DNA from 2 places in the Clavibacter sp. GW821-FHT01D01 genome. Region 1 is predicted to be linked to the other one. Evidence: predicted binding sites of a transcription regulator. Region 1 holds the regulator's gene; the other holds the start of a gene.
What was found. Region 1 encodes LexA, which represses DNA repair genes until DNA is damaged. Its sites were predicted from a motif close to TCGAACANNTGTTCGA; they were not measured.

Region 1 (3,421 bases):
GCAGCTGCGCCTGGAGAACGTCGTGCTCATCGGCGTCTACTCCCAGGGCTCGGTCGACGACGCCGAGAACAGCATGCGGGAGCTCGCGGCCCTCGCCGAGACGGCGGGCGCCGTGGTGCTCGACGGGCTCCTGCAGCGCCGTCCCACGCCGGACCCGAGCACCTACTTCGGCCGCGGCAAGGCGGAGGAGCTGCGCGCGCTCGTCGCCGCCGTCGGCGCGGACACCGTCATCGCCGACACGGAGCTGGCGCCCAGCCAGCGGCGTGCGCTGGAGGACGTGGTGAAGGTCAAGGTCATCGACCGCACGGCCGTCATCCTCGACATCTTCAGCCAGCACGCCAAGAGCCGCGAGGGCAAGGCCCAGGTCGAGCTCGCGCAGCTGCAGTACCTGCTGCCGCGCCTCCGCGGCTGGGGCGACTCGATGTCGCGGCAGGCCGGCGGCCAGGTGGGCGGCGCGGGGGCGGGCATGGGATCCCGTGGTCCCGGCGAGACGAAGATCGAGCTCGACCGCCGTCGCATCAACACGCGCATGGCGCGGCTCCGCAAGCAGATCCAGGCGATGAAGCCGGCGCGCGACACCAAGCGCGCCAACCGCGATCGGCACTCCGTGCCCTCGGTCGCCATCGTCGGGTACACGAACGCCGGGAAGTCGTCGCTCCTCAACCGGGTGACGAAGGCCGGCGTGCTCGTCGAGAACGCGCTGTTCGCGACGCTCGACGCGACCGTGCGGAAGACGGAGACGGACCAGGGGCAGCTGTACACGCTCGCCGACACCGTCGGCTTCGTGCGGAACCTGCCCCACCAGCTGGTGGAGGCGTTCCGCTCGACGCTGGAGGAGCTCGCCGACGCCGACGTCCTGGTCCACGTGGTCGACGCCTCGCACCCGGACCCGGCGGCGCAGCTCGCCACCGTCCACGAGGTCATCGCCGAGGTCGACGCGTCGTCGATCCCGGAGATCGTCGTCTTCAACAAGAGCGACCTCGCGTCGGACGACGACCGCGTCGTCCTCCGCGGCCTCGCGCCGCAGGGCGTCTTCGTCTCCGCCCGGACGGGCGAGGGCGTCGACGAGCTGCGTCGGCGCATCGCCGAGCTGCTCCCGCAGCCCACCATCGAGGTCGACCTGCTGGTGCCCTTCGAGCACGGCGAGATCGTCGCGATGCTGCACGACGGCGCGAAGGTGCTCGAGACCTCGTACGTCGAGGAGGGCACGCGCGTGCGCGCGCTGGTCACGGCCGAGCAGGAGGCGCAGGTCCAGGCCTACGCGGTGGTGCCCGCGAGCTGACCGGCGCCGCCGCGACGCACGAGAGCGGCCGTCCCCCTCGGGGGACGGCCGCTCTCGTGCGCGATGCGGCGCCGGATCAGACGGAGCGCATGACCGCCACGACCTTGCCGACGACCTCGGCGAAGTCCCCGAGGATCGGCTCGAACGCGCTGTTGCGTGGCAGCAGCCAGGTGTGGCCGTCGCGCTGGCGGAAGACCTTGACGGTCGCCTCGTCGTCGAGCATGGCGGCGACGATGTCGCCGTTCTCGGCCGTCTTCTGCTGGCGCACGACCACCCAGTCGCCGTCGCAGATGGCGGCGTCGATCATGGAGTCGCCGACCACCCGCAGCATGAAGAGGTCGCCCTTGCCGACGAGCTGCCGGGGGAGGGGGAAGACCTCCTCCACCATCTGCTCCGCGGTGATGGGGATGCCGGCCGCGATCCGGCCGACCATGGGCACCATCGCGGCGTCGCCGACGGGCGTCGCCGGCTCGCCGCCCTCCGCCGCGCCGGTGCCGGGCAGGTCGATGAGGACCTCGAGCGCGCGCGGGCGGTTCGGGTCGCGCCGCAGGTAGCCGGAGAGCTCGAGCTGGTTCAGCTGGTGCGTGACGCTCGAGAGCGAGGCGAGGCCGACGGCGTCGCCGATCTCCCGCATGCTCGGCGGGTACCCCTGTCCGGCGATGGTGCGCTGGATGAACTCCAGGATCGAGATCTGCTTCTCGCTGAGGCTCTTGCGGCGCCTCGTGGCGCCACCGCCCGCTGCTCGCTCGTCCGCCATGGCACGGTCCGCCTCTCGTCGCCGACGCCTCCGCGGCTCGTCGGCCCGGCGGGCGGACGCCCTCACGGGGGCGATGTCGGTGGTACCCGGTCGAATGGACTCCAGGCACTCGAAACTGTATCCAGCCGAGGCACCCCGGGCAAACACCTGTTCGAGCGTGTCGCGCGTCCGGAGCCCGTCCGAGGCCGATGAGGGCTTGCGGAGGCCGTGATTCGAATGTATGTTCGGAACACAGCTTCGCACCCGGCTCTCCCGGCCGAGAGCCGGGTGCGGGCTGCCCGACCCGCATCGCATGCCGTACCGCACTGCACCGCAGGGCGCGTCGCCTCGACGCCCCACCGTCTCGCACGAGAGGTCACCATGAACACCGCAGCAGCACTCCGCACCGTCACCACAGCCGATGCCACCACGGCCGCCGTCCTCGACGCATCCGCCCCGGAGGCCGCCGTCGCGCCCCGCACGCGCCTGCGTATCACGCGGCGCGGCCGCATCGTCCTCACCGCCCTGGTCGCGGCCCCGCTCGCGCTCGGCGCCGGGCTCGTCGCCCTCAACGGCGGCGCGGCGGTCGCAGCCAAGGACGCCTCGGGCACCACGTTCGAGTACGTGACGGTCTCGAGCGGCCAGTCCCTGTGGGACCTCGCGGAGGAGATCGCGCCGTCCGCGGACCCGCGCGACGTCATCGCCTCGGTCGTCGACCTCAACCGCCTGCCCACGTCGGACGTCGCGGCCGGCCAGCAGCTCGCCGTCCCCGCCGAGTACGCGCACTGATCCTGCGTCCCTCCTCGGCGGCGGGAGGGCGCGGGTCCGCCTCGGCTCCTGGTGGCGGCCGGCACCGGGGCGGGCCCGTCGGGACCGGTCGGTAGCATGGTCATCATGAGCACCCCCGCGCGCACCGCGCACGTCACGCGGCAGACCAGCGAGTCCCGCATCGATCTCCGGCTCGACCTCGACGGCACCGGCGCCTCCGAGATCAGCACCTCGGTCCCGTTCTACGACCACATGCTCACCGCCTTCGCGAAGCACTCGCTGACCGACCTGAAGGTCACCGCCACGGGCGACACCCACATCGACGTGCACCACACCGTGGAGGACGTCGGCATCGTCCTCGGCCAGGCCATCCGCGAGGCGCTCGGCGACAAGTCCGGCATCGCGCGCTTCGGCGATGCGCTCGTCCCGCTCGACGAGGCGCTCGTCCAGTCCGTCGTCGACATCTCCGGCCGGCCGTTCCTCGTGCACTCCGGCGAGCCCGCGGGCTTCGAGATGCACCTCATCGGCGGGCACTTCACCGGGTCCATGGTCCGCCACGTGTTCGAGGCCATCACCTTCCACGCGGGCCTCACCGTCCACGTGACCGTCCTGGGCGGTCGCGACCCGCACCACAT
Region 2 (3,421 bases), on a different contig from region 1:
GCGAGATGTCGGCGATGAGGTCCTCGTACACGTCGGGCTGCATCTTGCCGATGAGCTCCCGCTGCCCGGGCGACTCGATCTGGAACATCCCGAGCGTATGGGTGGTGCGGATGGCCTGGAACGTCTCCTCGTCGTCGTGCGGGATCTCGTCGAGCTCGATGCGCCCGTCGCGGTGCACGTAGCGCGCGTCCACCGGGACGCCGCCCGCGACGGCCGAGCGCGTGCCGTGGACGCGGTGGATCTCCTCCAGCGCGTAGGCCATCGTGCTCTGCATCCGGACGCCCAGGATGTCGAGCTTCAGGAGCCCCATGTCGTCGATGTCGTCCTTGTCGAACTGGCTCATGGGCAGGCCCATGCCGCTCGGCTGCACGGGGCTCGTGCTGAGGAGGTCGGAGTCGCCGAGGATCACGCCGCACGGGTGCATGGAGATGTGCCGGGGGAGGCGGTCGAGCCGCTCCGTGAGATCGACCAGCAGGTCGATGCTCGGGTTGTCGCGCACGAGGTCGGCGATGGGCTTGAGCTCCGGCTTCGTCTCGAGCACCTCGCGGAACTCCCGCGCGTTGAAGCGCCAGATGTTCTTGGCGATGAAGTCGATCTGCTGCTCGTCGAGGTCGAGCGCGAGCCCCGCGTCGCGCGCGGCGCCGCGCGCCCGGTAGGTGTTCTGCATCGACAGCAGCGTGACCCGGTTGCTGCCGTACCTCTCGAACACCCGGTGGTACACCTCGTGCCGCCGGGCGGACTCCACGTCGATGTCGATGTCGGGCAGCGTCGAGCGCACCTTGCCGAGGAAGCGCTCGAAGAGGAGGTCGTGCTCGAGCGGGTCGACGTTGGAGATGCGCAGGAGGTAGTTGACGAGGCTGCCGGCGCCGGATCCCCGCGCCTGGTTGCGCACGCCCATGTCGCGCATGAGGGAGCACACGTCGGCGACGGTGAGGAAGTAGGTGGCGAAGCCGAAGCCCGTGATGGTCTGCAGCTCGGTGCGCATGCGGGCGAGCACGCGCTGCCGCATCGACTCGTCGACGTGCCCGAACCTCTCGGTGACGCCCGCCTCCGCCTTCCGCCAGAGCGCCTCGTCCGGGTCGCCCGTGACGCCGATGACCGACTTCTCCGGGAGCTTCGGCTTCCGCCAGGCGAGGTCCGAGTCCGGGTCGAGGCGGCAGCGGTCGGCGAGCTCCTCGGTGGCGCGCAGGAGCGCCTCGCCCGCCCGCCGGTCGAGCGACGACGCGCCCGCGATCTCCCGCGCGATGCCCTGCATCTCGGCCGGCGGCTTGAGCCACGCCTGGCCGTTGGGCTGGAGGCGGAACGATCCGAGCGGCCGGAGCGTGCCCGCGGCGTCGAGCACGTCGCCCGTGAGGGCGTCGTCGGGCTCCAGGTAGCGGACGGCGTTGGTGAGCACCGCGGGGACGCGGTGGGCCTCGGCGAGCTCCATCATCCGCGCGGCGTGGCGGAGGCTCGCGGACTCGCCGGGCTCCGTGTAGTGGCACACCACCTCGACGACGACCGCGCCGGGCAGGAGCCGTGACCACTCGGCCAGGTGGCGGGACGCGAGCGCGTGGTCGCCCGCCGCGACGGCGCGGCCGACGTCGGAGTCCGGCCCCAGCATGACCGTGCCGACGGGCCCGTCCTCGCCGAGGAGGAACGCGGGCGGACGGCTGCGCGGGATCCCCGCCTGCGCGCTGCGGGCGGTGCTCCGCGCCGTCCCGCGTCCGTGGCTCGCGCTGATGAGACGGCTGAGCGCCGCCCAGCCCTGCCCCTGGACGCCGCCGTGGGCGAGCACGGTGACGCGGCCCGGGTGCTCGCCCGTGAGGCCGAGCTCCGCGCCGACCACGGGGGAGACGCCGGCCGCGATGGAGCGACGGATGTGGCGGACGGCCCCGTAGAGCCCGTCCCGGTCGGTGACGGCCGCGGCCGACGCGCCGCGCTCGGCGACCCGGTCGACCAGCGCCTCGGGCGCCGTGGTGCCGAAGTGGGCGGAGAAGGCGGACGCGACGTGCAGGTGGGTGAAGCTCACGCGCACCTCCCGGCGGTGTCCCCTCGCGTCCTCCCCGGACGCGGCGTTCGAACGGATGTTCGACTCGCCCAGTCTAGGTCGGCTCCCGCGCGGTCGCGACCCGTAGTCTCGGAGGATGACCAGCGAACCCTCCACCCTCGTCATCCTCGGCGCCAGCGGCGACCTCACGGAACGCCTCCTCCTGCCGGGTCTCGGCAGCCTCGTGGCGAGCGATCGGGGGCGCCGCATCCAGCTCATCGGCACCGGCCGGAGCGAGCGGACGCCGGAGGAGTGGACGGGCACGGTCAAGGCCGCGTTCGACTCCGTGGACGCCACGGGGCGCCGGGCGGCGGGCATCGTCTCGTCCACCAGGTACGTCCAGGCCGACCCCACCGACCTCGACGACCTGAAGCGCATCCTGGAGGCGTGCGAGGGTGCCCCCGCCCTCTACTTCGCGCTCCCGCCGGCCATCTCCATCAAGGTGTGCGAGCAGCTGGAGAGGATCGACCTGCCGGAGGGCACGACGCTGGCGCTCGAGAAGCCGTTCGGGTCGAACAGCCGGAGCGCGGCCCAGCTGAACCGACAGCTGCTGAAGCTCGTGCCGGAGGACCGCATCCACCGCACCGACCACTTCCTCGGCCTCTCCACCGTGCTCAACCTCGTCTCGCTGCGCTTCGCCAACCGGTTCTTCGAGTCGGTGTGGAGCGCGCGCGACATCGAGAAGGTCGAGATCCTCTACGACGAGACCCTGGCGCTTGAGGGCCGCGCCGCGTACTACGACAAGTCGGGCGCGCTCGTCGACATGATCCAGAGCCACCTGCTGCAGGTGCTCGCGGTGTTCGCCATGGAGCCGCCCGCCAGCATCGACCCGGACGACCTGCGCTCGAACATCGCCTCGGTCCTCCGCGCCACGGAGGTGTGGGACGGCGACCCCGTGGCCCACAGCCGCCGCGCCCGCTACACCGCGGGCTCGGTCGAGGGCGCCAAGGTCCCCGCCTACGCCAAGGAGGAGGGGGTGGATCCCGCGAACCAGACGGAGACGCTCGCCGAGGTCACCTTCGGCATCGCGAACGCGCGCTGGGCCGGCGTCCCCTTCCGCCTGCGCTCCGGCAAGGCCCTCAAGGAGTCGTCCAAGCGCATCGTCGTCACGTTCAAGCCCGTGGCGCACCTGCCCCGGGGGCTCCACGGGTCCGCCCGGCCCGATCGGCTCGTCATCGACCTGAAGCCCGACAGCATCTCGCTCGAGGTCACCATGGACGGCACGGGGGAGCCCTTCACGCTCACCCAGGCCACGTTCCGCACGCAGTTCGCGCAGCCGGAGCTCACGCCGTACGGCGAGGTGCTCGACGGCATCCTCGCGGGCGATCCGCGCCTGTCGGTCCGCGGCGACGTGGCCGAGCGCTGCTGGCGCATCGTCGCGCCCGTCATGCG

Region 2: AC07VC_RS08455 (DNA polymerase III subunit alpha) is a predicted target of LexA. The motif match lies at 2,059-2,074, and genes of this name have one in related genera.

Annotation. Positions count from the first base shown of each region.
Region 1 is NZ_JBWKXC010000014.1:24,612-28,032, forward strand. It holds gene hflX (GTPase HflX) at 1-1,282, shown strand, start outside; gene lexA (transcriptional repressor LexA) at 1,359-2,039, opposite strand; gene AC07VC_RS14955 (hypothetical protein) at 2,400-2,807, shown strand; gene hisB (imidazoleglycerol-phosphate dehydratase HisB) at 2,913-3,421, shown strand, end outside.
Region 2 is NZ_JBWKXC010000005.1:31,970-35,390, forward strand. It holds gene AC07VC_RS08455 (DNA polymerase III subunit alpha) at 1-2,011, opposite strand, end outside; gene AC07VC_RS08460 (glucose-6-phosphate dehydrogenase) at 2,127-3,421, shown strand, end outside.